DNA from 3 places in the Streptomyces sp. NPDC041108 genome. Region 1 is predicted to be linked to each of the others. Evidence: riboswitches for the same ligand, from Rfam matches in the RefSeq annotation. Region 1 holds a riboswitch; each other region holds the start of a gene.
What was found. Region 1 has a riboswitch for cobalamin ahead of ACZ6BB_RS28185 (energy-coupling factor ABC transporter permease). Riboswitches for the same ligand answer to the same signal wherever they lie in the genome.

Region 1 (9,990 bases):
AGCCGGAGCTTCGCCAGATGCTGGCTGACCGCCGTGCGGGAGGCGTCGCAGCGGTCGGCCAGGGACCCCACGTCCGACTCGCCCTGGGCGAGCAGCCACAGCAGATGGAGCCGGGTGGCGTCGGAGAGCATCGCGAACACGCCGGTCGCCTCGGCGAGCCGCGCGCTGTCGGGGGCACGCAGGTGCGCACCGGACGCAGATGACACGGCGTGGCGTTCTGGCATGGGGCCAGCGTAGGCGTTTCGCCTTCGACGCGGGGTGTCACATACGGGGCACTGTCATGTGCGCACGTGCGCACATGAGGGTTACACTCGTGCGTACCGACACCCGACCGCTCGACGCCACGCCGAGGGGAGCCGTTCGCATGCTCGCCGTTCTGCGTCATCGCGCCTACCGGCGGCTGTTCGCCGCCCAGGTCGTCGCTCTCGTGGGCACGGGGCTCGCGACCGTCGCCCTCGGACTGCTGGCCTACGATCTCGCGGGCGCCGACGCCGGTTCCGTCCTCGGGACGGCCCTGGCGATCAAGATGGTGGCGTACGTGGTGATCGCCCCGGCCGTCGGCGCGGTCGCCGACCGGCTGCCGCGCCGCGCCCTCATGGTGACGGCCGATCTGGTGCGCGCCGGGATCGCCGTGTCCCTGCCGTTCGTCGGCGAGGTCTGGCAGGTGTACGTCCTGGTGTTCCTCCTGCAGTCCGCCTCGGCCGCGTTCACGCCCACGTTCCAGGCCGTCATCCCCGACGTGCTGCCCGAGGAGCGCGACTACACACGCGCGCTGTCGATGTCCCGGCTCGCGTACGACCTGGAGAGCCTCTTCTCCCCCGCCCTCGCGGCCGCCCTGCTGTCCGTGGTCACCTACGACCGGCTGTTCACCGGCACCGTCCTCGGTTTCCTCGCCTCGGCCGCGCTGGTGCTCTCGACCGCCCTGCCCGAACGGCCCGCCCCCGCCCGCCCCCGCGCGGACGGGGTGTACGCCAGGGCCACGGCCGGCAGCCGCCTCCTCCTCGGGGTCCCCGCGCTGCGGGCCCTGCTCGCCCTGAACCTCGCGGTCGCGGCGGCCGGTGCGATGGTGACGGTCAACTCGGTGGTGTACGTCCGCGAGGTGCTGGGCCTGTCGGCGGGCGCCGTCCCACTGGCGCTCGGGGCGTACGGCGCCGGGTCGATGGCCGTGGCCCTGATGCTGCCGCGCGTCCTGGACAGGGTTCCCGACCGGGCGGTGATGCTGCCGGGCGCGCTGTCCCTGGCCGTCGTCTTCGCCGGACTCGGGGCCGTCACGGCCGCGCGGGACGGGATGTGGCGGCTGCCCGCGCTGCTGGTCCTCTGGGCCGCGTTCGGCGCCGCGTCCTCGGCGGTGCTCACCCCGGCCGGGCGGCTGGTGCGCCGCTCGGTGGCGCCCGGGGACCGTACGGCCGCGTTCGCCGCACAGTTCTCCCTCTCGCACGGCTGCTGGCTGCTGACGTACCCGCTGGCCGGATGGCTGGGAGCGGCGGGACTCGGCCGGGCGGTGTTCGCCCTGGGGGCGATCGCCCTGGCTGCGGCTCTGCTGGCCGTACGCCTGTGGCCGCCCGCTTCGTCGACGACCGGCTCGCCCGCGGTTCCCGCGCCGACGGCCCACGTGCACGCGGATCTCCCGCTCGGCCATCCCCACCTGGTGGGCGCCCTGCGTGTGCCGACGGGCTGGCGGCACAGCCACGGACACCTCGCCGACGGGCTGCACGCCCGGTAGGGCGGGCGCGAAGCCGGGGCCCTCGCCGGAGTGCCGTGGGACGCCCGGCCGTCGGCACGCCGAGCGTCGCCCGGACCCCGTACCCCTCGCTCCATGGGCGCCATCGCAGGAAGGCCACGATCGCCACGAGCACGATGACCTCGGCGACACCGACCGTCCTTCGGAGCAATTGCTGAACAATTTCCCGAGGAAGTGTTTTCCGGGGCGCCGGAATCATTGTTTCCCATGGAAAACATGTGTTCATGACCTGCCCATGAGGAGCGAGATGATCGCAGGTAAGCTCCGGGCAGCACCGTCGCCGGGGCGGCGGCAGGCGAGTCGAGGAGTGCGATGGCGAGGCGGCCCGAGGAACTGCTCCATCTGCTGAGCCGGGCGGAGCGCCTGTCCGTACGCCGAGTCCAGTCCGTGCTCGACGAGTTCGGCTGTTCGGTGGAGGCGTGGCGGGTCCTCGACCTGCTCTCCGACGGGCAGGGTCACCACATGACGGCTCTCGCCGAGCACGCCTTCCTGGCGGCGCCGAGCCTGACCAAGCTGATCGACCAACTCGTCGACCAGAACCTGGTGTTCCGCCGCGTCGACCCCGTCGACCGGCGCCGCGTCCTCGCCCATCTCACCCCGCGCGGCAAGCAGCGATGGCAGTTGCTCGCCCGTGAAGTGCGCGCCGGCTGGACCGGGTCGGAACCACCGCTCACCGACGAGGACGACAGGCAGCTGGGAATCCTGCTGGCCCGGCTGGCCCGCACTCTGGAGCTGGGCGGGAGCGCCGAGGGCCGGGGCGGGGTCAGCGCAGGTCGTGCGGAGCGCGCAGCTGGGCGAGGACGTTGAAGTCGTATCCCTCCGCACGCGCGAGGTAGATGCGCTGGCGGACATGGCGCCCGTCCAGGCCCAGCAGCCCGCGCGGGCCCTCGTACGCGACGGTGTCGGCGACCGCCCCGATCGCCGACACGTCCAGGGCGCCCGCCCGTTCGACCAGCGCGGCGAGCAGCAGGACACCCTCGTAGCAGGGCTCGCCGACACTTCTCGGGACCGGTGCCTCCGGGCCGAAGCGGGCGGCGTACTGGCCGTGGAAGTCCATGGTGTTCCGGTCGGCGAGCGAGGCGAAGTAACCGGCGGCGCTGTACAGGTCGAAGGTGGCCTCGGGGCCGCTGCCCAGCAGCATGTTCTCGTCCATCAGCGTGCTCAGCCGCAGGCACCGCCGGTCCAGCCCGGCCGCGGCGAAGGCCCGGTTGAAGCGGACCGCGTCACTGCCGACCAGGAGCATCAGGACCCCGTCGGCGTCGGCCCGCTCGATGCGGCGCAGCACGCCCCCGAAGTCCTCGGTGCCCAGCGGCAGATACGCCTCACCGCCGACCCGGCCCCGGCACTCGCGGGCGTAACCCCGGGCCGCCCGCGGCGGTGCGGCGGTGCGGCGGTGCGGCGGTGCCAGACGTAGTCGTTGCCGACGACGAACCAGCGGCCGATCCCGCGTGACTCGGCGAGCAGCCGCATCGCGGGCAGCAGTTGCCAGGACGGCGTCTCGCTCGTCATGAAGACGCCCTCGGTGCGCTCCCCGCCCTCGTACAGGGCCGTGCAGACGTAGGGCACCCGGTGTGCGATCCGTGGCGCCACGGCCTGCCGGACTGAGGAGACGTGCCAGCCGGTGACGCCCTGCACCGCGCCCGCGGCGACCAGGGTCTCGACCTCCTCGGCGACCCGCCACGGCTCGGCTCCGCCGTCGACCTCGACCAGCCGCAGCTCCCTGCCCAGCACTCCCCCGGCCTTGTTGACCTCCTCGGCGGCCGGCCGCGCGCACGCCCCGCAGGTGGGGCCGAAGATCCCGGCGGGGCCGCGCATCGGGTAGACGAGCGCGACGCCGAAGGCCGAGGGGCGGGCCGGTGCCGCGTCGGTGCTGTCGAGTCCCCTCAGACTCGTGCGCCGTAGCCGCAGCTGCAAGAAGGTCGCAGTAAAGGTCGTGTCAGGTTTCGGTCAGACGAGGACCACCCGGTGGACCGAGCGTGCGCACCGGTCCACCGGGAGTGTGTCCTCGCAGCCGGGAGTCGCCCCGCCTGTCCCTGCCTGGTCTCCCGATCGGAGCGTCAGGCGGTCCCGCCCCGACGGGACCTGAGCCACCATGCCCCGCCACCGAGGGCGAGGAGGACCACCGCGCCGACGGCGAGGGGCACGGCGAGGGAGGCGTCGTCGTCGGTGCTGGCCGCCGCGGGTTCAGCCGACGAGGTGGAGGCCGTGGCGCCGGGCTCGGGTGAGGAGGGCGCCGTCGTGGGCTCCTCCGACGGGCTGGGCGTGGGGCTGACCGGCTTCGCGCCGGGTGCGGCGGCCTTCAGGTCGAGACGGGGGGCCGGGTGACCGTGACCGTGGCCGTCCCCCTCGGACTCCTCCTCCAGCTCGATCCACCGGTCGACCTTGCCGTCGCTGTAGGACTGCAGGGTCTTGAAGACCAGCGACCTGGCGTCGGGCAACTGCCGTACGGTGACGGTGTACTCGACGTCCTCGCCGACCGCGAGCTTCGTGCCCGACACGGTGTAGCCCCGGTCGGTGGGGGTGAACTTCCAGCCGTCCGGGCCACCTTTGTAGGTGAGGTCGGCGGGGACGATGCCCTTCGGAAGGATCACCTCCAGCTTGGTGATACCGGCGGACGCGGATTCCGACTCGGCGGAGAACTCCAGGTCGACGTTCTGGTCGAGGGCTCGGGCGCCCTCCGCCTCGACCTCCGCGTGGGCCGCGGCCGGCCCCGCGGTGGCGACGGCGAGCGCGAACGCGGCCACCGTGAGGACGCCGAGACGGCGCGAACTGCGAATCAAGGTCGGGCGGTGCACTGCGGACTCCCTGTGCCGACGGCATGAAGGGTGCATTCAAGCGCAGAGCCGGATCTCCGGCCAAGGGCGGCCCTTCTGTGCGAACGGTTCCCGCCATCCCACGACGTCGAGTGATCACTGGTGTGTGGTGTGGGGTCAGTGGGGCGTGCGCGGGGGTGTGAGCTGTTCCACGGCGCCCGCGCGCCCCTCGTCTCCGCTTGTCAGCGCCCTTATCTGGGCACTACTGTCACCACGCCTTGGTGAACGGGAAATCCGGTGTGATGCCGGTGCGGCCCTCGCCACTGTGATCGGGAAGTCCGGCTCCAGTCCTCACGGACAGCCACTGGGTCTTTTGACCCGGGAAGGCGGAGCACGGGCGGTGGTACCCGTCAGCCAGGAGACCGGCCAAGGCGCGTCAACCATCCACGAGGTGCTGGAGAGGGTCTGCTGAGCCATGCACATAGCCGAGGGTTTCCTTCCTCCGGCGCACGCGATCGCCTGGGGTGTCGCGTCCGCGCCGTTCGTCGTCCACGGAGTCCGGGCACTCACCCGTGAGGTCAGGGAGCATCCCGAGAGCACCCTGCTGCTCGGCGCCTCCGGTGCCTTCACCTTCGTCCTGTCCGCGCTGAAACTGCCGTCGGTCACCGGAAGTTGCTCCCACCCCACCGGCACCGGACTGGGCGCCATCCTGTTCCGGCCGCCGATCATGGCGGTGCTGGGCACCATCACCCTGCTCTTCCAGGCGCTGCTGCTCGCGCACGGCGGCCTGACCACGCTCGGCGCCAACGTCTTCTCGATGGCGATCGCCGGCCCCTGGGCGGGCTACGCCGTCTACCGGCTGCTGCGGCGGTTCGACGTGCCTCTGATGGTCACGGTGTTCTTCGGCGCGTTCGTCGCCGACCTGGTGACCTACTGCGTCACCAGCGTGCAGCTGGCGCTCGCCTTTCCGGACCCGAGCAGCGGTTTCCTGGGCGCGCTCGGCAAGTTCGGTTCCATCTTCGCCGTCACCCAGATCCCGCTCGCGGTCAGCGAGGGGCTTCTCACCGTGCTGGTGATGCGTCTGCTGGTGCAGTCGAGCAAGGGCGAACTGACCCGGCTCGGCGTGCTCCTGACCGGCAACCGCGACAGCGCCGGGCCCGAGACCGAGACGAAGGCGGTGGCCCGGTGAACCGGAACACGAAGATCAACCTCCTGCTGCTGCTCGTCGTGGCCGCGCTCGCCGTCCTGCCGCTGGCCCTCGGCCTCGGCGACCACAAGGAGGAGCCCTTCACGGGCGCCGACGGCGAGGCGGAGACCGCGATCACGGAGATCGAGCCGGACTACCAGCCCTGGTTCTCCCCGCTGTACGAGCCGCCGTCCGGTGAGATCGAGTCGGCTCTCTTCTCCCTGCAGGCCGCGCTCGGCGCGGGGGTCCTCGCCTACTACTTCGGCCTCCACCGGGGCCGCCGCCAGGGTGAGGCGCGGGCCCGGGCGCAGCTGGACGGGGCGGACACCGGCCCGGTTCCGGAGCCGGGGGCGGACGCGACGGCCACGGCGGCGTGGACGGCCGCTGCGGCTCCCCCGACCACTGCGGCTCCCCCGACCTCTACGGCTTCCACGGCCTCCACGGCCACGAAGACCGCGACCGGCGAGGAGCGCGCCTCCGGTGGTCCCGCCGGGGGGAACTCCCCCACCGGGCGGGTCTGACCCTCGTGCTGCCGATCGACGCGGCGGCGCACAGCAGCCGCTGGCGCCACCGCCATCCCGTGGACAAGGCCGTGCTCGGGCTCGGCCTCACCGTGCTCGCGATCTCGCTGCCGCCCTGGCCCGGCGCGGCCCTGGTCCTGTCGGCCGCGCTCACCGTGCTGCTGGGTCCGGCGGGCGTGCCCGGCCGCCGGCTGTGGCGCGCCTACCGGGTGCCGCTGGGCTTCTGCGTGACCGGCGCGCTGCCGCTGCTCGTCCAGGTCGGCGGGCCCGACGGGTTCGTCACCCTGGCCGACGGCGGCCCGGCCCGCGCCGGGGAACTGCTGCTGCGCACCTCGGCCGCCTCCCTCGGCGTGCTGCTGTTCGCCTTCACCACGCCCATGTCGGACCTGCTGCCGCGTCTGGTGAAGGCGGGGGTGCCCGCGCCGGTGGTGGACGTCGCGCTGGTCACGTACCGGATGAGCTTTCTCCTGCTGGACTCCGTGCGCCGGATCCGCGAGGCGCAGGCCGCCCGGCTCGGGCACACCACCCGGGCCGCGACCTGGCGTTCGCTCGCCGGTCTCGGCGCCACCGCGTTCGTACGGGCCTTCGACCGGGCGGCCCGGCTGCAGACCGGCCTCGCCGGGCGGGGGTACGACGGCACGCTGCGCGTGCTGGTGCCCGAGGCCCGGATCTCCGCCCGCTTCATCGGCGCGGGAGTCGCGCTGCTCGCCGCCGTCGCCGCCCTCACCTTCGTCCTGGAAAGGCCGCTGACATGAGCGACCCCGTGCTGGTCACCCTGCGGGGCGCCTCCTTCGCCTACGAGGACGGCCCGGTCGTGCTCGACGGCCTCGACTTCGAGGTGCGCGAGGGGCGCGCGCTCGCCCTGCTGGGCCGCAACGGCAGCGGCAAGACGACACTGATGCGGCTGCTCAGCGGTGGACTGCGGCCCCGTACCGGCGAACTCGCGGTCGAGGGGCGGCCGGTGACGTACGACCGCAAGGGGCTGACCCGGCTGCGGACGACGGTCCAGCTGGTCGTCCAGGACCCGGACGACCAGCTGTTCGCGGCGTCCGTCGCCCAGGACGTGTCGTTCGGCCCGCTGAACCTCGGGCTGTCCGACGCACAGGTGCGGGCCCGGGTGGACGAGGCGCTCGGCGCGCTCGGCATCGGCGCCCTGGCCGACCGGCCCACCCATCTGCTCTCCTACGGCCAGCGCAAGCGGACCGCCATCGCGGGCGCGGTCGCCATGCGGCCCCGGGTCCTGATCCTCGACGAGCCGACGGCCGGGCTCGACCCCGACGGACAGGAACGGCTCCTCGCCACCCTGGACGAACTGCGCCGGTCCGGCACCACCGTGGTCATGGCCACCCATGACGTCGACCTCGCCCTGCGCTGGGCCGACGACGCGGCCCTGCTCACCCCGTCCGGGGCGCGCACGGGCCCGGTGGCCGCGATGCTCGCCCGCACGGACCTCCTCCAGCAGGCCGGGCTGCGGTTGCCCTGGGGCATCGCGGTCGCCGGACTGCTGCGCGAGCAGGGCCTGTTGGCCGACGACGCGGCCGGTCCGCGCACCCCCGAAGGGCTGGCGGCCCTGGCTCAGGTCCGCAGGCCGTAGACGCGGACGGCGGTGGCCGCGAAGACCTCCCGGCGTTCCGCCGGGCCGAGCCCGCACAGCAATTCCCCTGCCGTGTCGAGGACTTCGCGGTAGTCCGAGGCCAGCCGGCAGACGGGCCAGTCGGAGCCGAACATCAGCCGGTGCGGGCCGAAGGCGTCGAGCAGGGTGTCGGCGTACGGGCGGAGGCCGGCGACGGACCAGTTCTGCCAGTCCGCCTCCGTGACCAGTCCGGAGAGCTTGCAGACGGTGTTGGGGAGGGCGGCCAGGCGTCGTATCTCCCCGGCCCACGGCCGCAGTTCACCGGAGGCGACGGGCGGCTTCGCCGCGTGGTCCAGGACGAAGGTGAGGTGCGGGAGGCGGGCCGCCGCCTCCACCGCGGCCGGCAGCTGGTGGGGCTTGACCAGGAGGTCGTAGACCAGTCCCGCGTCGGCGACGGCGGCCAGGCCCCGCAGCACGTCCGGGCGTACCAGCCAGCGGGGGTCGGGTTCGCCCTGCACCTGGTGGCGGATGCCCACGAGGTGCTCGCCGCCCGGCTGTTCACGCAGCCCGGCGAGGGCGGCACCGACCTCGGCAGAGGTGAGGTCGGTCCAGCCGACGACCCCGGCCACCAGGTCGCTGCCGGCGGCCAGCGCCAGGAACTCGGGGGTCTCCTCGGGCACGGTGACCGTCTGCACCAGCACGGTGGCCCTGACCCCGGCCGCGCGTGCCTGCGGTTCCAGGTCGCGGAGGGTGAAGTCGCGGCGCAGCGGCGCGAGTTCGGGGCCGGTGATCCAGTCCTGGTCGCGGACGGAGAGGTCCCACACGTGGTGGTGGGCGTCGACGATCCCGGTGGGCGGGGCGTGTGCACCGGCCGGTGTCACAGTTCCCACACCACGGGAAGTCCCGCGTCGGACCCCTCCGCCGAGTAGTCGTGGACGACGTCGAGGAGGTCCGCCATACGGGCCTGCCAGGCGATGTTGACCGGGAGCCTCTCCAGCTCGGTGATCATCGCGGCGTAGTCCTCGACCTCCAGCAGGTGGAAGAGGTCGGTGCCGCTGCGCCAGATCGTCCACTCGCTCACCCCGGCGACGCGGATCGCGGTGGTCAGCTCCTCGGGGACCTCGCGGTGGGCCGCCTCGTACTCCTGGACGCGGTCGGCGCGGACCTTGGTGTGCAGGGCGACCCTCACGACGGCTCCTTGTCCTCGGCAGGCTCTTCGGCGGGCACGGGGGCTTCCGGTGCGATGAGACCCGCCGCGCGCAGTTCCTCCCAGAGGGCGGCCGGTACGGGGAGGCGGGACTGCTCCAGGGTGTCGCGGACCTCGTCCGGTGAGCGGGCGCCGGTGAGGACGCCGGCGACGGCCGGGTGGCCGAGGGGGAAGCGGAGGGCGGCGGCGCGCAGCGGCACACCGTGGCGTTCGGTGACCTCCTTCAGGCGCAGGGCCCGCCGGATCACGGGTTCCGGGGCCGGGGCGTAGTCGTAGGTGGCGCCCGGTCGGGGGTCGGTGAGCAGGCCGGAGTTGAAGACGCCGCCGATGAGGACGCTCCGGCCGCGGGCGGCGGCCTCGGGGAGCAGCTCGGTGAGGCCCTCCTGTTCCAGGAGGGTGTAGCGGCCGGCGAGGAGGACGACGTCGATGTCGGTCTCGCGGAGGAAGCGGGCCGGGACGGCGGTCTGGTTCATGCCGACGCCGATCGCTCCGACGACGCCTTCGCCGCGCAGCTGTTCGAGGGCCGGGTAGGCCTCGTCGAGGGCCTGGGCGGCGTGGTCGTCGGGGTCGTGGAGGAGGACGACGTCCACCCGGTCCAGGCCGAGGCGCTCCAGGCTGGCTTCGAGGGAGCGGCGGACGCCGTCGGCGCTGAAGTCCCAGACGCGGCGCAGGGTGGCGGGGACGGCGAAGCCGTGGGCCAGGTCGTCGGCCGGGCCGCCGTCCTCGGCGGGCACCAGCAGACGTCCGACCTTGGTGGAGACGGTGTAGGTGTCCCGGGGGCGCTCGCGCAGGGCGGCGCCCAGGCGGCGTTCGGAGAGGCCGAGGCCGTAGTGGGGTGCCGTGTCGAAGGTGCGGATCCCGGCGTCCCAGGCGGCGTCGACCGCGGCGGCGGCCTCCTCGTCGGCCACCGGACGGAAGAGGTTGCCGATGCCGGCCGCGCCGTACGCCAGCTCGGTGACCCGGACGTCGGTGCGACCGAGGGTCCTGGTCCTCATGAGCCCACCGGGCG
Region 2 (9,990 bases), on a different contig from region 1:
ACTCACTTCTGGTCGCCCTCCAAGTCACCCTCCGGCCGTGGGCGGTTGACCCGCGGCCGGTCGTTCAACAGCGATCCGGCGCTCATCCGGGCACCCCCGGAGCCCCCGGCGGCACGAACGGCAGTCCCGTGGGCGCCCCCGACTCGACGAGCCGCCACAGCGCGTCCGTGTCCGCGTGCTCCTCGATCAGATCGCCGAGCCGGTCCAGCTGCTCCTCGCGCAGCGCCGCGAAGGACGTGTCGGGGGCCGGGACGAACCGGCGCCCCGAGGCGGCCGCCACCTCGCGCAGAAAGGCCCGCCGGAATCCGTCCGACTCCAGCGACCCGTGCCAGTGCGTGCCCCAGGTCTGGCCGACCCGGCACCCGTCCAGGAAGGGTTCCCCGCCCAGGACCTCGGCGACCCCGTGATGGATCTCGTACCCCTCGACCCGCTCCCCGAGGGCCTCCCCGGCGGGCCGTGTGAGGGTCTTGTCCTCGGCGAACCGCACCCGGACGGGAAGGACTCCTAGCCCCTCCACCCGCCCCCGCCGGCTCTCGACGTCGTCCTCGATGTGCTCCCCGAGCACCTGGAAGCCGCCGCAGATCCCGAGCACCGGCCGCCCCTCGGCCGCACGCCGCACGAGGGCGTCGGCGAGCCCGCGCTCGCGCAGCCACTCCAGTGCCCGCACCGTCCCCCGGGTCCCCGGCACGACGACGAGGTCGGCGTCGGCCAGTTCCTCGGCCCGGTCCACGAACCGCACCACGACACCGGGTTCGGCGGCGAGCGCGTCCACGTCGGTGAAGTTGGACATCAGCGGCACCGCGCACACGGCGACCCGCAGGACGTCCTCCCCGACGGGCGGCGCCACGTTCGACTCCCGGACCGTCCCGCGCAGCGAGACGCGCAGCCCGTCCTCCTCGTCGATCCCGAGCCCGTGCCGGAACGGCAGCACCCCGTACGTCCGCCGCCCGGTGAGCCCCTGCAGCATGTCGAGCCCCGGCTCCAGCAGGGAGACGTCCCCCCGGAACTTGTTGACGAGGAACCCGGCGACGAGCGCCTGGTCCTCGGGGGAGAGCAGCGCCACGGTCCCGAAGAAGGACGCGAAGACCCCGCCGCGGTCGATGTCGCCGACGACGAGCACGGGGAGCCCGGCGTTCCGGGCGATCCCCATGTTGACGATGTCGGTCCGCCGGAGATTGATCTCGGCGGGGGAGCCGGCCCCCTCACAGATCACCGCGTCATACGTGCCCCGCAACTCGGCGAGACAGTCCAGCACGGTCCCGAGCAGCCGCTGTTGCCGCCCGCCGTGATAGCCGCGCGCACTCATCTCGCCCACGGGCTTCCCCAGCAGCACGACCTGGCTGCTGCGCTCGCCCCCGGGCTTGAGCAGCACCGGGTTCATGAGCGCGGTGGGCTCCACCCGGCAGGCCTGCGCCTGCATGGCCTGGGCCCGGCCGATCTCGGCGCCCTCCTTCGTCACGAAGGAGTTGAGCGACATGTTCTGCGCCTTGAAGGGCGCGACCTTGACGCCCTGCCGCACGAGCCACCGGCAGATCCCGGCGGTCACCACGCTCTTGCCGGCATCGGAGGTGGTCCCGGCGACCAGCAACCCGCCACTCATCCCTGACTCCCCCACCGACGCACGACCCTTCCCCGCAGCACCGCCGCACCCGCGCCGACGCCCAGCGCGAGCCAACTCACCCGCCGGGACAGCCGGACGGCCCGCTCGATGTCCTCCACGGCGACGGCGCGCCCCTTCCCATTCAGCACGGGCCGGTGCTCGACCCGCCCCCCGTACGACAACGTGCCCCCCAGCCGCACTCCGAGCGCCCCCGCGAACGAGGCCTCCACCGGCCCCGCGTTGGGACTCGGATGCTTCCCCGCGTCCGCCCGCCAGGTCCGTACGGCGCCCCGGGCGTCCCCGCCGCAGGCCGCGGCCAGCACGGCCGTCAGCCGGGCACCCGGCCACCCCACGACGTCGTCCAGCCGTGCGGAGGCCCAGCCGTAGCGCCGGTACCGCGGCGAGCGGTGCCCGACCATGGCGTCCAGGGTGTTGACGGCCCGGAACCCCACCAGTCCCGGCACTCCGCCGACGGCCCCCCACACGAGCGCCCCCACGACCGCGTCGGAGGTGTTCTCGGCGACGGACTCCACGACGGCCCTCGCGATCCCGTCCGCGTCCAGCGCCTGGGGATCCCGCCCGCACAGATGGGGCAACCGAGCCCGCGCGCCCTCGACATCACCCGCGTCGAGAGACCGTCCGATCGCCCGCGCCTCCCGCCCGAGCGAGGTCCCGCCGACGACGGCCCAGGTGGCGGCGGCGGTCAGCCCGACGGAAGCGGCCCGCGACGGCCGTACGGCGGCCGAGGCGACGGCCCCCAGGGCGACGGCGCCGCCCGCGCACACCGCGGTGTGCAGTGCGCCCCACCCGCGGTGGTCCCGCCACAGCACCCGCTCCACGGCCCCGGCGGCCCGGCCGAACGCGGCGACCGGATGCCCCCGGCGCGGGTCGCCGAGCAGCAGATCACCGAGGAGCCCGGCGGCGGCGCCGTACGCGAAGACGCGATCGGCACGCACCCGTTCAGCCGTTCACGGGGTCGGGCAGGGGGCGGACGCCGAGCCCCGCGGGGCAGCCGTACAGGACGCGCATGGCGATATGTCCTCACTCAGGGTGTCCACGCCCTGGTTCGACGAGACCGACGGCGAGAGTTCCTGGCTCCCGGGAGGCGTTTCGCTGTCGCTTCCCCGGTGACAGTGGCGGGACCGCGCCGGACTCGCACCGGCTTCCTCTCCTGCCGTCGTACATGGCCCCGGCAGTCCACCACGCCCCCGGAAGACCCGTCAACTTGCCGTTGACCTGCGACGCAACGGTGTGCTCAGCCCCACACCGCCGAAATCACGTCAGACCCCCGTATTGGCTCTTTCCGTGCCCTTCCCCGGCGCCGGTGTGGTGGAACGCCCCGTGCCGCAACAGTGACACGCTGCTCGTCTTCCAGGGGAACGGCTCAAGATCCTGAACCGGGCGCTGGGGGAGGCCCGGCCGCGCGGGCCGTACCACCGCCGACGAGGGCGTCGCTCCGTGTACGCGGAGAACCCCGGTATAGGCGGAGACTCCACGTATAGGCGGAGAACCCCCGTATACGTGGAGAACCCCCGTGAGCGTCGCGGGACGCGCACGGGGGTTGCTCGTTCAGTCGTCGCCGTCGGCCGCCGAGGGCCGCGGGACCGCCGGTCTCACGGCCTGACCAGCGGCTGATCAGGCCATGATCAGGGAGATGCCGTACGCCACTGCCGCCGCGCACAGCGCGAAGCACGCGTACGCGCCCGTGGTCGCCACCGCCACCGAGTCGCCCCGGGCCGACGCCTCCTCCCGCTTGGAGAGGCCGACGATGCCGAGGGTGAACAGGCCGACGAGGGCCACGGTGACCACGAGGCTGACTCCGAAGACGGAGCCGAGAGCTGCCCAGTCGATGTGCATGGTGGTGATCTTCCTCAGGGAGTCGTGGGGCTCAGACGGCGGGCGTCGGCGTGGACGAGCCGGCCGGTGCCGTGGTCTCGGCGGCGGGGGCCGGGATGGTCGCCGTCAGGTCCTCGGTCACGGTGCCGACCGGCGGCGGGGTCACGGCGGCCATCGCCGTCGTCACCACGCCGGGCGGTTCCTCGGTGTCGTTCACGTTGGTGTGGTCGATCACCTCGCGGCGGGAGACCAGCCAGATCGCCACGCTGGAGGCGATGAGGAAGACCGCGACGACGGCCGTGCCCCAGGTGCCGAAGGACGTCACCCACTCGGCCAGCGCGGCGACCAGCGCCGCCGCCGGCAGGGTCAGGCCCCAGGCGACGAACATCCGGGTCGCGGTGGACCAGCGGACCACACCGCCCTTGCGGCCGAGGCCCGCGCCCATCACCGCACCCGAGACCGAGTGCGTGGTGGAGAGCGAGAAGCCGAGGTGCGAGGAGGCCAGGATGACCGTGGCCGCGCTGGTCTGGGCGGCGAAGCCCTGCTGCGGCTGGAGGTCGGTCAGGCCCTTGCCCATCGTGCGGATGATGCGCCAGCCGCCCAGGTAGGTACCGAGCGCGATGGCCGTACCGGCGGAGACGATGACCCACACCGGCGGGTCGGAGTCGGGCGCCAGGGTGCCACCGGCCACCAGGGCCAGCGTGATGATGCCCATCGTCTTCTGGGCGTCGTTCGTGCCGTGGGCCAGCGAGACCAGACCGGCCGAGGCGATCTGGCCGGCGCGGTAACCCTTGCCGCTGGCCTTCTCGTTGGTGTGCGCGCCGAGCTTGTACGTCAGCCGGGTGGCGAGCATCGCCGCGATGCCGGCGACCAGCGGGGCGGCGACGGCCGGGATCAGCACCTTGGTGACGAGCACGTCCCCGTGCACCGCGCCCACGCCCACCGAGGCGATCGTGGCACCGATGAGGCCGCCCATCAGGGCGTGCGAGGAGCTGGAGGGGAGCCCGACCAGCCAGGTCAACAGGTTCCAGAGGATGGCACCCACGAGCGCCGCGAATATGACCTCTGGCTGTATGCCGGACTCGTCGACGAGCCCCTTGGAGATGGTGTTGGCGACCTCGATGGAAAGGAACGCGCCGACAAGGTTGAGCACGGCGGACATGGCCACCGCGACCTTGGGCTTCATCGCGCCTGTCGAGATGGTGGTGGCCATCGCGTTGGCGGTGTCGTGGAAACCGTTCGTAAAATCGAACGCAAGCGCGGTGATGACCACGATCGCGAGGATCAGCGAGAAGTTTTCCATTTACCCGGGCTTCTTTCGGACGTCAGTGGCATGAGGACCGTAGGCAACCTGGGTGAACGGAAGATGAACTGGGGCGGGCGCGTGGGTGTAGTGAATGAGCGGTCGCCCCTCCGTTTGTGTGCGGGCGGCGGTGCCGGGCCCGCCGTGGCGGCGCCCCGAGGTTCGAACGCAGGCGGAATGCCGAGGTCCGGGGCCTACTCGCACCGCTTCCGGCCGCCCGCTCTCCTCGGTGAACTCCGTCCGGCCGGCCCGCTCGGCCGTGGAAAAAGTTCCGGCCACCCCGCGGGAAGGGCCACCCGCCCCCGAGGCGGGTGCCAGGATCACCGCATGGCTGAGCAGCGGCGCGGTGTCCGGGACGAGCGGACCGCGGACGAGGTGGACGAGGCGGACGAGGGCGCGCGGGGCGCGGGACGGCGGGGTGTGCCGGACGAGGTGGCGCGGGCATGGGACGCACTCGTCGCCACCGCCCGCCGGACGGTGGCCGACGGTCTGGTCGTCGGCACCTCCGGCAACGTGTCCGTGCGGGTGGGGGACACCGTCCTGGTCACACCGACGGGAGTGCCGTACGACCGTCTGAGGCCGGACGACGTCACGGGCGTCGACCTCACCGGCCGGCAGGTCCTCGGCACGCTTCGTCCGACCAGCGAACTCCCCATGCACCTGGCGATCCACACGACGGCCGAGGCCCGCGCCGTCGTCCACACCCACGCCGTGCACGCGACGGCCGTCTCCACCCTCGTGGACGAACTGCCGCTCATCCACTACATGTCCGCGGCGCTCGGCGGCCCCGTCCGGGTCGCCCCCTACGCGACCTACGGCACCCCGCGGCTGGCCGAGAACATGCTCCGCGCCCTGAAGGGGCGCACCGCCTGCCTGCTCCAGAACCACGGCACGATCGCCTACGGCGACAGCCTCGACGAGGCATACGACCGCACGACCCAGCTCGAATGGATGTGCCAGGTCTGGCTGAGGGCGTCCTCCGTCCCTCACCTCACCCCGCATCTGCTCACCCCCGGACAACTGGCCGAGACGGGTGAGCGCCTCAAGGGCTACGGCCAGCCGGGCTGATCACCGGACCCCGGACCCGCACCCCTCCGGCCCCGGCTGCTTCCTCCGGCCGCTTTCGTCGCGCAACCGTTTCTGCCCGCTGCTGCCGGGCTCCGGGGGGCCGGGTCGGCTCTCGCATTCGCCCGGCGCATCCCGGTCACCCCCGTACGCACGCCCACTGGCCCCCGGCGCGGTCCGCCGGGACACTGGAGCCGTGCGTGGAGTGAGAGCGGCAGCATCGGCCCTCGGGGTCGCGTTCGCAGCCGGTGCGGTCAGTGTCGCCGCGGGCCGGCTGGCGAGCGATGTCGCGCTGAAGGCGCCGCCGGGCGAACCGCTGCCCACCGAACCCCGGCTGACCGTGCACTCCACCGCGGCCGGCCGCATCGCGCTGACCCGGGCCTTCGCCTCCCAGCGCCCCGGCACCTACGGCCTCACCGGCAACGGCTCCCACGCGGTCGTCGGCGGCGTGCTGAGCGGCGCCCCGCACGCCCCGGACGCGGTCGTACGCCGCCTGGAGCGTGTCAGCCGAGGCACCCTGGAGCCCGGCGACAAGGTGCGGCTCACCCCCGGCCTCCACGTCGGCGACCCCCGCACCGCGCTCGGCCTCGACCACGACGACGTCGAGATCCCCGGCGAACTCGGCACCCTGCCCGCCTGGTTCGTGCCCGCCGCCCGGGACACCTGGGTGATCGCCGTACATGGGCTCGGCGCCACCCGCGAGCACACCCTGAACGTCATGGAGGCCCTGCACCGCCACCACTTCCCGGTCCTCGCCCCGGCCTACCGGGGCGACCCGGGCGCCCCCCGCTCCCCGGACGGCCTGAACCACCTCGGCGAGACCGAGTGGCGCGACGTGGACGCCGCCCTCAGGCACGCCGTCCGGAACGGCGCCGAGCGGGTCGTCCTGTACGGCTGGTCCACCGGCGCCACGATGGCCCTGCGCGCCGCCGCGCACTCCGCGCTGCGCGACCGCGTCGCCGGACTGGTCCTGGACTCACCGGTCCTCGACTGGACCGCCACCCTGCGGGCCCTCGCCACCGCCCGCCGCACGCCCGGGGCCCTGCTGCCCCTCGCGGTCCGCGCCGCCCAGGGGCGCACCGGACTGCGCGCCGCCCCCGCCGGTCACGACGCCACGCCGTCGGGCATCAGGGTGCCGATCCTGCTCTTCCACGGCCCCGACGACACCGTCGCTCCCTGGGCCCCCTCCCGCCGCCTCGCCGCCCTCCGCCCCGACCGGGTCACCCTCCGCACGGTCCGCCACGCCCCGCACGGCGCCATGTGGAACGCCGACCCGAAGGCGTACGAGGAGAGCCTCCGCCGCTTCCTCACCCCGCTCGGATAGGCGGCCGGGGGTCGTCGGGAGCCCCGCCGGAACCCGCTCGCGACAGAGAGGTACGCCACATTCCGCTTAGCGCCGCGCCGACGCGATCCCCGTCCGCGCCGACCCCGGGGGAGCCCGTGGAGACGCGGTGCGTTGGCCACCCCTGTCGCCCGCTGTGACATTCCGTTTGGGTTTTCGGACCGTCAACCGGAAGACTGCCCCCGTGACGTCCCGTAACCCGCGCGACTCCAGGCTCCGCCTCGTCGGCCCGCGAACCCTGGCCGCCGCTCCCCGAGCAGCAGTGACCCAGCGCCGCCGACCGGCCCCCCGGCCCCCGGAGGGCACACCACCGCCCGTGGAACTCGCCCGCATGGCCCGCGCCGTCCTGGCGGACGCGGCCCGCGTCGCCCACTGGGCCGACACCGCCCTGCGCCCCGGCCGCGAGGGCGCGAACCCCGACGGCAAGGGCACCCTCTCCGCCGCGACCGCGGAACGGGCCGCCGCCGATCTGGGGCTGACCGCGGATCAGGTCCGCCACGACTGGGACACGGCACGGCTGGCCGGCCTCGTCGAGGTGCACGGCGACAGCGCGCGCCCCGGGTGGCGCCTGCGCGCCTGGCACCGCGACGACAGCGCCGTGCTGCGCGGCTGGGTCGCTTTCTTCGACGCCTGGTCCATCGCCTACCCCGAGCCCGAGGACCGCGAGCCCGCGGCGGTGGCCGAGGTCGTGTCGGCCATGCCCCAGGTGCTTTCCTTCCTCCAGCTCTCCGCCGGGCCCGTCCCCGTCGAGCAGCTCCTCGACCTCCTGGAGCAGCGGGTCACCGAACTGCGCACCGAACGCTGCGAGGTCCCCTACGTCCCACCCGTCGCCCACCACCACTCTTCTGACGAGGCGCCACGCGCCGCACCTCCTGATCCCGAGCCGAGCCCCGAGCCCGCCGGGGACACCCCCCTCGCCCCGCTCCTCGACTGGTCCCTGCGCGCCCTCGCCTCCGTCGGCGCCCTCACCTACGGCGACGCCCAGGCCACCCTCACCCCGCTCGGCAGCTGGGCGGTCTGGGTCAAGCTGGAGCAGATCTGCGTCGCCGCGCAGAGCCCCGCAGGGAACATCGAGGTCTCCGCCGAGGACATGCTCAGAGGCTGCGCCCAGCTCCGTCCGAACGCGGCCCGCGCCGAGTACCGCGCCTGGCTCGCCGCCCGTCCCGTGGGCGGCGCCGTCACCGAACTGATCGCCGCCGCGCGCGGCGAGGACGCCCTCATCCGGGGCCTCGCCTTCGAGGCCCTGCGCGTCGTCGGCGCCCCCGCCGAGCCCGACGTCCGCACGGTCGCCGACGAGACCCCGCTGCGCCCCTACGCCCTGCTCTGGCTCGCCGAGCACGACGGCGCCGACCCCGAGGACGCCCACGAGGTCCTCACCCGCGAGGAGTCCACCTGGCTCTGGGTGGACACCGCCGCCGCCGTCGCCGACCACGGCGAGGCCCCGCTCCTCGTCCGGCACCTGGAGTCCGCGGTGCAGCCCACGGTCCCCGCGCTGCTCGCCGAGGTCCGCGCGGTCGGCCACCCCCGCACCGTCCAGGTCCTGGTCGCCCTCGCCGCCGCCCACCCCGACCCGGCCCTCGCCAAGGCCGTCCGGCGCGCCGCCTTCCAGGTGCACACCGGAGGCAGCTGACCGGGCGGCCGAGCACGTCGGCCGCCCGGCCGAGGCGCGTCAGCCGCCCGTCTCGGGGGCGTACGTGCCGAAGCTCCACACATTGCCCTCGGCGTCCCGGGCCATGTAGTCCCGCGAGCCGTACTCCTGGTCCGTCGGGGGCGTCAGGATCTCCACGCCGTGCTCCACGGCCCGCCGGTGGTGGGCGTCCAGGTCGTCGGCGGACACGACGATGTACACCCCGGCGGGCCCCGCGCCCTTCATCGCGCCGTCGAAGACGCTGCCGCTGCCCTTGGAGCCGATCATCACCGCGCCGTTGCCCTGCGTCAGCTCGGCGTGCTGCACCACGCCGTCCTCGCCCTCGTAGACCGACAGTTCGGTGAAGCCCAGCGCCTCCGTGAGCTGTCTGATGGCGGCCTTCGCGTCCGCGTACAGCAATGTCGGATAGACGCTCGGACGTCCCTCGCTCCTGCCCGTCATACCGATCACGACCTCTCCGTCGTCCGGAATACGACCCGCTGCCCAGTTTCGCACCCGCCACCGACAACGCCCCGGCGGCGAACGGGCCGCGGCGGGGCCCGGCGCGCCGGTGACCGAGACCACGTGATCCCTTGTCACACGGGCGGAAAACCGCTTGCCGCCCCCAGTTAGAATCGGCCCATGGCCATTCTCCTCGCGCATTAGACGGCGGGAACGTCCTCAGCCGCCCACCCGCCACCCCCGATCCGCCCTGGAGTCTGTCCGTGATCTCCGCCTCCGCCGTCGAGCTGCGCGCCGGTGCCCGCGTCCTCATCGAGTCCGCCACCTTCCGCATCGCCAAGGGCGACCGCATCGGTCTGGTGGGCCGCAACGGCGCCGGCAAGACCACCCTCACCAAGTGCCTGGCCGGCGAGGGCATCCCGGCCGGCGGCACCATCACCCGCTCCGGCGAGGTCGGCTACCTCCCGCAGGACCCCCGCACCGGCGACCTCGACGTCCTCGCCCGCGACCGCATCCTCTCCGCGCGCGGCCTCGACGTGCTGATCCGCAAGATGCGCGACAACGAGCAGCGCATCGCCAACGGCCAGGGCGCGACCCGGGAGAAGGCCCTGAAGCAGTACGAGCGCCAGGAGACGGAGTTCCTCACCAAGGGCGGATACTCCGCCGAGGCCGAGGCCGCCACCATCGCCGCCGCGCTCAACCTGCCCGACCGGGTGCTCGGCCAGCCGCTGCACACCCTCTCCGGCGGTCAGCGC
Region 3 (9,990 bases), on a different contig from region 1:
GCCCCGGCGCGGAGCGGGGGTGTCGCGAAGTGAAGGACGGCGTGAACGGCGTGGCACTCGCCGTCTTCATCTTCTTCTTCCTGGCCGTCACGGTCATGGGCTTCCTGGCCGCGCGCTGGCGCAAGGCCGAGAACGAGCACAGCCTCGACGAATGGGGCCTCGGCGGCCGATCGTTCGGCACCTGGGTCACCTGGTTCCTGCTCGGCGGCGACCTCTACACGGCGTACACCTTCGTCGCCGTCCCCGCGGCGATCTACGCGGCGGGCGCGGCCGGTTTCTTCGCCGTGCCGTACACGATCCTGATCTACCCGCTGATCTTCACCTTCCTGCCGCGCCTGTGGTCGGTCTCCCACAAGCACGGCTATGTGACGACCTCGGACTTCGTGCGCGGCCGCTTCGGCTCCAAGGGCCTGTCGCTGGCGGTCGCCCTCACCGGCATCCTGGCGACGATGCCGTACATCGCCCTCCAGCTCGTCGGCATCCAGGCCGTGCTGGACGTGATGGGCGTGGGCGGCGGCGAGAACACGAACTGGTTCGTCAAGGACCTGCCGCTGCTGATCGCGTTCGGCGTCCTGGCCGCCTACACCTACTCCTCCGGTCTCCGGGCGCCCGCGCTGATCGCGTTCGTGAAGGACACCCTGATCTACATCGTCATCGCGGTGGCGATCATCTACATCCCGATCAAGCTGGGTGGCTTCGACGACATCTTCGCCAAGGCGGGCGAGGCGTACAGCCAGACCAACCCGGCGACGGACAAACCGCGTGGGGCCCTCGTCCCCGGCGACGCCAACCAGTGGACGTACGCGACGCTGGCCCTCGGCTCGGCGCTGGCCCTCTTCATGTACCCGCACTCGATCACGGCGACGCTGTCGTCCAGGAGCCGCGAGGTCATCCGCCGCAACACCACGATCCTGCCGCTGTACTCGCTGATGCTGGGCCTGCTCGCCCTGCTGGGCTTCATGGCGATCGCGGCCGGCATCCAGGTGCAGAACGGCCAGCTGGCGATCCCGCAGCTGTTCGAGACGATGTTCCCCGACTGGTTCGCGGGCGTCGCCTTCGCGGCCATCGGCATCGGCGCGCTGGTCCCCGCGGCGATCATGTCCATCGCGGCGGCGAACCTCTTCACCCGCAACATCTACAAGGACTTCATCAAGCCGGACGCCACACCCGCGCAGGAGACCAAGGTCTCCAAGCTGGTGTCCCTGCTGGTGAAGGTGGGCGCCCTGGCCTTCGTCCTCACCATGGACAAGACGGTCGCCATCAACTTCCAGCTGCTGGGCGGCATCTGGATCCTCCAGACCTTCCCGGCGCTCGTCGGCGGCCTGTTCACCCGCTGGTGCCACCGCTGGGCCCTGCTCGCGGGCTGGGCCGTCGGCATGGTGTACGGGACGGTCGCCGCGTACGGCGTGGCCTCCCCCACGCAGAAGCACTTCGGCGGCTCCTCCGCGGAGATCCCCGGAATCGGCGAGATCGGCTACATCGGCCTGACCGCCTTCGTCCTCAACGTGGTGGTCACGGTGGTCCTCACCTTCGCCCTGCGGGCGTTCAAGGCCCCCGACGGCATCGACGAGACCAGCCCGGAGGACTACACGGCGGACGCGGGCGACGCGGGCGTCCAGGTGGAACTCCCCCCGGCGACAGCGGGCACCAGCCACTGACGACCACGGGGTTTCGGGCGGGGAGCACGCCGTGGCTCCCCGCCGCGCCCTTTTCGGGCCCGCGGGGCCTGGTCCTTCAGGGGCCCGGGCAACCACGCGAGAACCCCCACGCATCCGCACCGGGGGCGAGAGACACCCGGCTACCCTGACGAGGTGACCGCTCGCGCACCGATCGTCCTGGACAGCGACCCCGGTATCGACGACGCCGTAGCCCTGCAGTACCTCCTGGGCACAGACCTGTGGGACCTCAAGGCCTACACCTCGGTAGGCGGCAACCTCCCCGCCGAGGCGACCTACGCCAACGCCAGAGCCCTCTCCCGAGCCCTCCGCATCGACGGCGACACCCCCGTGCACCGGGGCGCCGGCCGCCCCCTCTCCCGCCTCCCCTACCGAGAGGCGTCCGCGTTCCACGGCCGGGCGGGCCTCGGGAACGAGACCCTGCCCGACTCCACGGCCCCGCACCCGGCGGAGTCCTCCGCACAGGCCCTGCTCCGCCTCTCCCGGGAGTACGAGGGCGAGCTGACGGTGTGCGCCACCGGCCCCCTCACCAACGTCGCCGTCGCACTGCTGGAGGACCCCGGCTTCGCCCGCCGCGTCGGCAGGTTCGTGTTCATGGGCGGCGCCGCCCAGGTGCCGGGGAACATCACCCCGGTCGCCGAGTTCAACATCTGGGCCGACCCCGACGCGGCCGAGGTCGTGCTCTCCTCCGGCATCCCGTTCACCATGGTCGACCTGGACGCCTCGCACCGCTGGCTGTTCCGCCCCGCCGACCTGGCCGCCCTGGAGGCCGCGGGCCCGGGCACGGCCCTCGCCGCCCGGCTGATGCGCACGTACATGGACGCCTACAGCCGCCACGGCGGAGACGGCACCTGCCCGCTGCACGATCCGCTGGCCGTGGGGGTCTGCGGGGACGAGGCGTTCGTCGCGGCCGCCGAGGGCGCCGTCATCGTCGAATGCGCGAGCGAACTCACGCGGGGCCAGACCGTGTTCGTACCGGCCACCGCCCCGCGGGTCCACTACTCCGAGTCCCCCGCCCTGACCGCCCGCCTCCGCGCCACCGGCCGCGTCGCCCTGGGACCGGGAACCCGCGACTTCAGCAAGGACTTCGTGGCGACACTGCCCCGATGGCCGGCGGTGGGCTGACCGGCGCGCCTCACCCCCGAAGAAGGACGAACCGCGGGACGCGACCCAGCGAGCCGCCACGGCCGACGTGCTCGTGACCGCGGCGGACGGGCGGCTCCTCGCCCTCACCCCGATCACCTATGAGTTGACGCTCTTACACCCTGCGAAGCCGAAGGCGACACAACATGTGGGGGTGACACCGCGCCCCGGCACTAGATGTATGCTCATGCTCGCTGTCGCCGCAGGGGAATCCGGCGCGAATCCGGAACTGTCCCGCAACGGTGTACTCGCGTGCGTCCATGCCCTTCCACGCACGCCTGTTCAGTCCGAACACCTGCCGACAGCGCGCCCGGCCGTCCGGTCCGGGTGCCTGACGTCCGGGCCTCGTGGAATGGGCCGGTGGACGCGACGCCCCGTGCGCTCGTGAGCTGCCGCCTGCCCTCCGCCAGGCCCCTTGCCGAGCGAGGGAGAGCCCCACGTGACCATCGCGCCAGCCGACCCGGTTTCAGCCGACCTGGCTTCAGCCGACCCGGCGACGGAGACCGACGGTCCCGGTTCCGCGTTGCTGCGGACCCTGACCGAGCTGACCGTCGACCTCCCCGACGCCGCCCCCGCCCGGGTCGCCGCCGCCGCGCTGCGCGGGCGGTCCTCGCGCGCGGCCTCCGCCGAGATGGTCGCGGAACTGCGCGAACTCGCCACGGAGGCGGCCGCCGGACTGATCTCCGAGGACCCCGCCTACTCGAAGCTGGCCGCCCGCCTGCTGGCCATCGGCATCCGCGCCGAGGCCGCCTCGCAGGGCGTCACGACGTTCACCGAGTCCATCGCCGTGGGCCACCGGGAGGGTCTCGTCGCCGACCGCACCGCGGAGTTCGTCCGCGTGCACGGCGAGCGTCTCGACGCCCTGGTCGACCCGGCCGGCGACGACCGCTTCGGCTACTTCGGCCTGCGCACCCTGTACAGCCGCTATCTGCTCCGGCACCCCCTCACCCGCAAGGTCGTCGAGACGCCCCAGCACTTCATGCTGCGGGTGGCGAGCGGTCTGGCCGAGGACGACACCACGCGCGCCGTGGACGAGGTCGCCGCGCTCTACGGCCTCATGAGCCGCCTCGACTACCTCCCCTCCTCCCCCACGCTCTTCAACTCCGGCACACGCCACCCCCAGATGTCCTCCTGCTACCTCCTCGACTCCCCGCTGGACGAGCTGGACTCCATCTACGACCGCTACCACCAGGTGGCCCGCCTCTCGAAGCACGCCGGCGGCATCGGCCTGTCGTACTCCCGCATCCGCTCGCGCGGATCGCTGATCCGGGGCACCAACGGGCACTCCAACGGCATCGTGCCGTTCCTGAAGACGCTGGACGCCTCGGTCGCCGCCGTGAACCAGGGCGGCCGGCGCAAGGGCGCGGCCGCGGTCTACCTGGAGACCTGGCACTCCGACATCGAGGAGTTCCTGGAGCTGCGCGACAACACCGGTGAGGACGCCCGCCGTACGCACAACCTGAACCTCGCGCACTGGATCCCGGACGAGTTCATGCGCCGGGTGAACGCCGACGAGCAGTGGTCGCTGTTCTCCCCGGCCGACGTGCCCGAGCTGGTCGACCTGTGGGGCGAGGAGTTCGAGGCCGCCTACCGCGAGGCGGAGGCGAACGGCCTGGCGCGGAAGACGATCCCGGCCCGTGATCTGTACGGCCGCATGATGCGCACCCTCGCACAGACCGGCAACGGCTGGATGACCTTCAAGGACGCGGCCAACCGCACGGCCAACCAGACCGCCGAGCCGGGCCACGTCGTCCACTCCTCCAACCTCTGCACGGAGATCCTGGAGGTCACGGACGACGGGGAGACGGCGGTCTGCAACCTGGGTTCGGTGAACCTGGGCGCGTTCGTCGACCGGGCGGCCGCCGACATGGACTGGCAGCGGCTGGACGAGACCGTCCGCACCGCCGTCACCTTCCTCGACCGCGTCGTCGACATCAACTTCTACCCGACCGAGCAGGCGGGCCGCTCCAACGCCAAGTGGCGCCCGGTCGGCCTCGGCGCGATGGGGCTGCAGGACGTCTTCTTCCAGCTGCGCCTGCCCTTCGACTCCCCCGAGGCGAAGGCGCTGTCCACGCGGATCGCCGAGCGGATCATGCTCGCCGCGTACGAGGCGTCCACCGACCTCGCCGAGCGCAACGGCCCGCTGCCTGCCTGGGAGAAGACCCGCACGGCCCGGGGCGTGCTGCACCCGGACCACTACGGCGTCGAGTCGGCCTGGCCGGAGCGCTGGGCGGCCCTGCGCGAGCGCGTCGCGACGACGGGCATGCGCAACTCGCTGCTCCTCGCCATCGCGCCGACGGCCACCATCGCCTCGATCGCCGGTGTGTACGAGTGCATCGAGCCGCAGGTGTCCAACCTGTTCAAGCGCGAGACGCTGTCCGGCGAGTTCCTCCAGGTCAACTCCTACCTGGTGAAGGACCTGAAGGAGCTGGGTGTCTGGGACGCGCGCACCAGGGAGGCGCTGCGCGAGTCGGGCGGTTCGGTGCAGGACTTCGCGTGGATCCCGGCCGACGTCAGGGCGCTGTACCGCACGGCCTGGGAGATCCCGCAGCGCGGCCTGATCGACATGGCCGCCGCCCGCACCCCGTACCTGGACCAGTCGCAGTCGCTGAACCTGTTCCTGGAGACGCCCACCATCGGCAAGCTCTCCTCGATGTACGCGTACGCCTGGAAGTCCGGGCTGAAGACCACCTACTACCTGCGCTCGCGCCCGGCGACCCGCATCGCCCGCGCGGCCCAGGGCCAGACCCGGGCCGAGGCACCGCGGCCCGAGAAGACCGTCCCCCTGCAGCAGGCCACCTCGCAAGAGGCCCTCGCCTGCTCTCTTGAGAACCCCGAGTCCTGCGAGGCCTGCCAATAATGTCCAGCAACCAGAACCTGCTCGACCCCGGCTTCGAGCTGACTCTCCGGCCCATGCGCTACCCGGACTTCTACGAACGCTACCGGGACGCGATCAAGAACACCTGGACCGTCGAGGAGGTCGACCTCCACTCGGACGTCGCCGACCTCGCGAAGCTGTCCGAGGGTGAGCAGCACATGATCGGCCGGCTGGTCGCGTTCTTCGCGACGGGCGACTCGATCGTGGCGAACAACCTCGTGCTCACCCTCTACAAGCACATCAACTCCCCCGAGGCGCGGCTCTACCTGAGCCGCCAGCTCTTCGAGGAGGCCGTGCACGTCCAGTTCTATCTGACGCTGCTGGACACCTACCTGCCGGACCCGGCGGACCGGGCGGCGGCCTTCGCGGCGGTGGAGAACATCCCGTCCATCCGTGAGAAGGCGGAGTTCTGCTTCAAGTGGATGGACTCGGTGGAGAAGCTGGACCGCCTGGAGTCCAAGGCGGACCGCCGGCGCTTCCTGCTCAATCTGATCTGCTTCGCCGCGTGCATCGAGGGGCTGTTCTTCTACGGCGCCTTCGCCTACGTCTACTGGTTCCGCAGCCGGGGGCTGCTGCACGGTCTGGCGACGGGCACCAACTGGGTGTTCCGCGACGAGACCATGCACATGTCCTTCGCGTTCGAGGTGGTGGACACCGTCCGCAAGGAGGAGCCGGAGCTGTTCGACGAACTGCTCCGGCAGCAGGTCACCGACATGCTGAAAGAGGCCGTCGAGGCCGAGCTGCAGTTCGGGCGCGATCTGTGCGGTGACGGCCTGCCGGGCATGAACACCGAGTCGATGCGGCAGTACCTGGAATGTGTCGCCGACCAGCGGCTCACCCGCCTCGGCTTCGCGCCGGTGTACGGCTCGCAGAACCCGTTCTCCTTCATGGAGCTGCAGGGTGTCCAGGAGCTGACCAACTTCTTCGAGCGCCGTCCGTCGGCGTACCAGGTGGCGGTGGAGGGCACCGTCGACCTGGACGAGGATTTCTAGGCCCAGGTCGGAAGCGGACCGCGTCCCCGGCCGGCGTGACCCTCGTGGTCGTCGTCGCGCCGGGGACGTATCAGCGGCACCCGGAGCCGCGATCAGGCGGCGCGGGCGATGTGGTGCGACGCCCGCCGTTCCTGCGCCTGCCTGAGCTGGCGGTCGACGCGCCAGTCGTGCACGATGCCGACGATCGCGGGCAGTGCGACCAGGGCGAGCAGTCCGAGGACGGCCAGTGTTCCGATGAGTCCTTGCAGCTGTGTCGTATCCATGGCTCTACTTTCGCGCCGAACACCGCCGACAAACAGTGGCAGGACTGCCGCACCCCCTCGAATTACTGCCACTTGCGATGCACACTGGCAGCATGCTGAAAAACGTGGCCACCGTCCTCATGGAGGGCGTGCATCCCTTCGAACTGGGTGTCGTCTGCGAGGTCTTCGGCCTCGACCGCAGCGACGACGACCTGCCCGTCTACGACTTCGCGGTCGCCTCGGCGGAGGGTCCGACCCTGCGGACCCCGGCCGGGTTCACGGTCTCCACGCCGTACGGGCTGGACCGGCTCGAAGAGGCCGACCTTGTCGTCGTGCCGGCCGGCGACAGCTATGTGCACCGGACCTACCCGCCGGACCTGCTGGACGCGCTGCGGCGGGCCGCCGACCGGGGCGCCCGGGTGCTGAGCGTGTGCTCGGGGGTGTTCGTGCTCGGCGCGGCCGGGCTGCTGGACGGGCGGCCCTGCGCGGTGCACTGGAAGCACGCGGAGGAGCTGGCCCGGCAGTATCCGCGGGCGGTGGTCGAGCCGGACGTGCTGTACGTGGACGCGGACCCGGTGATCACCTCGGCGGGCACGGCGGCCGGCATCGACGCCTGTCTGCACATCGTCCGCAAGGAGCAGGGCCCGGAGGTCGCCAACAAGATCGCCCGGCGGATGGTGGTGCCGCCGCACCGCGACGGCGGCCAGGCGCAGTACATCGAGCGGCCGCTGCCCCGCTCGCAGTGCGACACGGTGGGCGAGGTGCTCGTCTGGATGGAGCAGCATCTCGACGAGGAGGTCACCGTCGAGCAGCTCGCCGCTCGCGCCCTCATGTCCCCCCGCACGTTCGCCCGCCGCTTCCAGCAGGAGACGGGGACCACGCCGTACCGCTGGATCCTGCGCCAACGGGTGCTGCTGGCCCAGCGGTTGCTGGAGGGGACGGACGAGACGGTGGACGCGATCGCCTGGCGCACCGGCTTCGGCACCGCCGCCGCCCTGCGTCATCAGTTCGTCCGGTCGCTGGGTACGACTCCGCAGACCTACCGCCGGACCTTCCGGGGCCCGGAGGCGGCCTGAGGGGGAGCCCGGCGGGCCCGGGGCGGTGCGGCGGAGGGCTCAGTCGTTGGCGACCACGGGGTAGCGGGGCTCGTTCTCGGCCATCTGCCGCAGGGCGTCCTTGCGGTCGCGCTTGGAGAGGCGGTCGATGTAGAGGTAGCCGTACAGGTGGTCGGTCTCGTGCTGCAGGCAGCGCGCGAAGTAACCGGTGCCGCGCACCTTGATCGGGTTGCCCTTCTCGTCCTGCCCGGTGACCTCGGCGTAGTCGGGACGGGCGAGCGGCATGTAGGCGGTCGGCACCGACAGGCAGCCCTCGTTGCTGTCGTCCAACCGGCGCGTCTCGGCGGGCAGTTCGACCAGCTTGGGGTTGCAGATCACACCGGTGTGCCGCTTGCCCTCGTCGTCCGGGCAGTCGTACACGAACACCTTCAGGTCGACGCCGACCTGGTTCGCGGCCAGGCCCACGCCCTCCGCCGTGCGCTGGCTGGCGAACATGTCGTCCACCAGCTTCGCCAGCTCGTCACCGAACTCCGTGACGTCCTTGCACTCCTTGTGCAGCACCGGGTTCCCGACCACGGTGATCGGCAGCGAGGTGCCGCGCTCACGGTACGCCTGCTCACGCTCCTCGCAGTCCTCCGTGTCGACGACGAACCCCTCGTCGTCGACGGGGAGCACGCCCACGCGCTGCTGATCGGTGTCCTGCTGGGCCATGACAGACGTACGCCTTCCTAGAAAAACAGGGGGTTGTGATGCTGATACAGGGTACGGGGATCGCGCCGCTCAGGGGGCGCCCCGTACGACCGCACCCCGTCAGGGGCGCGGGGAACCGTGCGAGAGACCCCACCGAACCCGCGGCCGAGAACGAACCGCAAACCCCCTAACAAACCTCTTCGAGATCCCGCCAATCACGAGAATCCGGACTGTCGGCCACCCACCCGTCCAGCAACCCCCGAACCAGCGAAGCCGGCGCGGCCACCCCGCACTCCCGCTCCGGCGCCCACAACTGCCCGTCCGTGACATGCCCCAGCGGCCCCGGGTGCCCCGGTTCACTGTGGTCGTGCGGGTCCAGATGCTCCCCGTCACCCTCGTCGGAGGGCATCCGCGACTCCGAACACAGCCGGCACAGCAACCGCACCGACGACGACCAGTCCTCCGCCGCGAACCCGGCGTCCGCCGCGAGCCGCTCCAGCGCGTCCCGGTCCGCCTCGGTCGCGGCCTCCAGCAGCACCACCCAGGTCGGCACGGGGGAGGGCGCCCACAACTCGATCTCGTCGAACACCGGATACGCGTGCCCCGCGGCCGTGGTCCGCTCCCCGTGCGGCACCCCGTCGTGCAGGACGACCTCGCCCCAGCGGCGCCCGGACGACGGCAGCGGAATGGAGAGCACCTCGATCCGGGCGGGGTCGAGCCGCCGCCCCCACACGACCTCGGCCTCGCCCTCCGGCGAGAGCCGTACGGCCGCGCTGCCGAGGTCCATGCCCACGGGCTCGCCGTTGTCGCCGGGACCGCTGGCGGGCTTCGTACGGGACGCGCCCCCGGGCACCCGCAGCCCGTACGCCTGCCAGGCGCGGCGGGCCAGCGGCCAGTCCTGCAGAGCGGTCGCGGCGATGCCCACGTTCCACCAGTCGGGCGCCCCGGTCTCCCGGTCGAGCAGGGCGACGGCCCGCAGACCGGCCGCGCGCGCCTGTTCCCAGTCGTGGCGGAACTTGTGCAGCAGGGCAAGGTTGAACCAGGACTCGGACAGCCAGGGCTCCATGTCCGCGGCACGTGTCAACAGTGCGCCCGCGTCCTCGTACCTACCGTCACCGATCAGCGTGAACGCACGATCGGTGGCCTGCCGCCAAGAGGCGGAGGGCCGATGCCGTCCCTTGCCGAAGATCCTCACGATTCCCGCCTGCCAGTTACGGTTCCCGCCTGTCAGTTCCGTCGGAGTGGGCCGGCCGCCGCCCCCGGTACACCCTCTCCCTCGCATCCAACCACGACCGCGTGGAGGGCCGCTCATTA

Region 2: linked by a shared signal. The riboswitch ahead of ACZ6BB_RS20230 (cobalamin biosynthesis protein) and the one ahead of ACZ6BB_RS28185 (energy-coupling factor ABC transporter permease) in region 1 are both predicted to bind cobalamin.
Region 3: linked by a shared signal. The riboswitch ahead of ACZ6BB_RS10400 (ribonucleoside-diphosphate reductase subunit alpha) and the one ahead of ACZ6BB_RS28185 (energy-coupling factor ABC transporter permease) in region 1 are both predicted to bind cobalamin.

The regions. Positions count from the first base shown of each region.
Region 1 is NZ_JBVIYK010000011.1:75,344-85,333, reverse strand. Features, by position in the region: gene ACZ6BB_RS28210 (ArsR/SmtB family transcription factor) at 1-224, opposite strand, end outside; gene ACZ6BB_RS28205 (MFS transporter) at 365-1,723, shown strand; gene ACZ6BB_RS28200 (MarR family winged helix-turn-helix transcriptional regulator) at 2,054-2,548, shown strand; partial or broken gene ACZ6BB_RS28195 (substrate-binding domain-containing protein) at 2,505-3,556, opposite strand; gene ACZ6BB_RS28190 (DUF1775 domain-containing protein) at 3,799-4,536, opposite strand; cobalamin riboswitch at 4,757-4,939, shown strand; gene ACZ6BB_RS28185 (energy-coupling factor ABC transporter permease) at 4,970-5,683, shown strand; gene ACZ6BB_RS28180 (energy-coupling factor ABC transporter substrate-binding protein) at 5,680-6,201, shown strand; gene cbiQ (cobalt ECF transporter T component CbiQ) at 6,207-6,956, shown strand; gene ACZ6BB_RS28170 (energy-coupling factor ABC transporter ATP-binding protein) at 6,953-7,795, shown strand; gene ACZ6BB_RS28165 (amidohydrolase family protein) at 7,777-8,655, opposite strand; gene ACZ6BB_RS28160 (L-rhamnose mutarotase) at 8,652-8,963, opposite strand; gene ACZ6BB_RS28155 (aldo/keto reductase) at 8,960-9,976, opposite strand; gene ACZ6BB_RS28150 (SDR family NAD(P)-dependent oxidoreductase) at 9,973-9,990, opposite strand, start outside.
Region 2 is NZ_JBVIYK010000006.1:453,136-463,125, forward strand. Features, by position in the region: gene ACZ6BB_RS20220 (putative cobaltochelatase) at 1-6, opposite strand, end outside; gene ACZ6BB_RS20225 (cobyric acid synthase) at 83-1,600, opposite strand; gene ACZ6BB_RS20230 (cobalamin biosynthesis protein) at 1,597-2,556, opposite strand; cobalamin riboswitch at 2,664-2,817, opposite strand; gene ACZ6BB_RS20235 (hypothetical protein) at 3,236-3,457, opposite strand; gene ACZ6BB_RS20240 (inorganic phosphate transporter) at 3,489-4,739, opposite strand; gene ACZ6BB_RS20245 (class II aldolase/adducin family protein) at 5,067-5,807, shown strand; gene ACZ6BB_RS20250 (alpha/beta hydrolase) at 6,001-7,128, shown strand; gene ACZ6BB_RS20255 (hypothetical protein) at 7,478-8,776, shown strand; gene ACZ6BB_RS20260 (VOC family protein) at 8,816-9,244, opposite strand; gene abc-f (ribosomal protection-like ABC-F family protein) at 9,499-9,990, shown strand, end outside.
Region 3 is NZ_JBVIYK010000003.1:186,392-196,381, forward strand. Features, by position in the region: gene ACZ6BB_RS10385 (DUF3311 domain-containing protein) at 1-33, shown strand, start outside; gene mctP (monocarboxylate uptake permease MctP) at 30-1,658, shown strand; gene ACZ6BB_RS10395 (nucleoside hydrolase) at 1,812-2,801, shown strand; cobalamin riboswitch at 3,001-3,136, shown strand; gene ACZ6BB_RS10400 (ribonucleoside-diphosphate reductase subunit alpha) at 3,259-5,679, shown strand; gene ACZ6BB_RS10405 (ribonucleotide-diphosphate reductase subunit beta) at 5,679-6,689, shown strand; gene ACZ6BB_RS10410 (hypothetical protein) at 6,782-6,952, opposite strand; gene ACZ6BB_RS10415 (GlxA family transcriptional regulator) at 7,045-8,007, shown strand; gene def (peptide deformylase) at 8,047-8,697, opposite strand; gene ACZ6BB_RS10425 (tetratricopeptide repeat protein) at 8,864-9,871, opposite strand.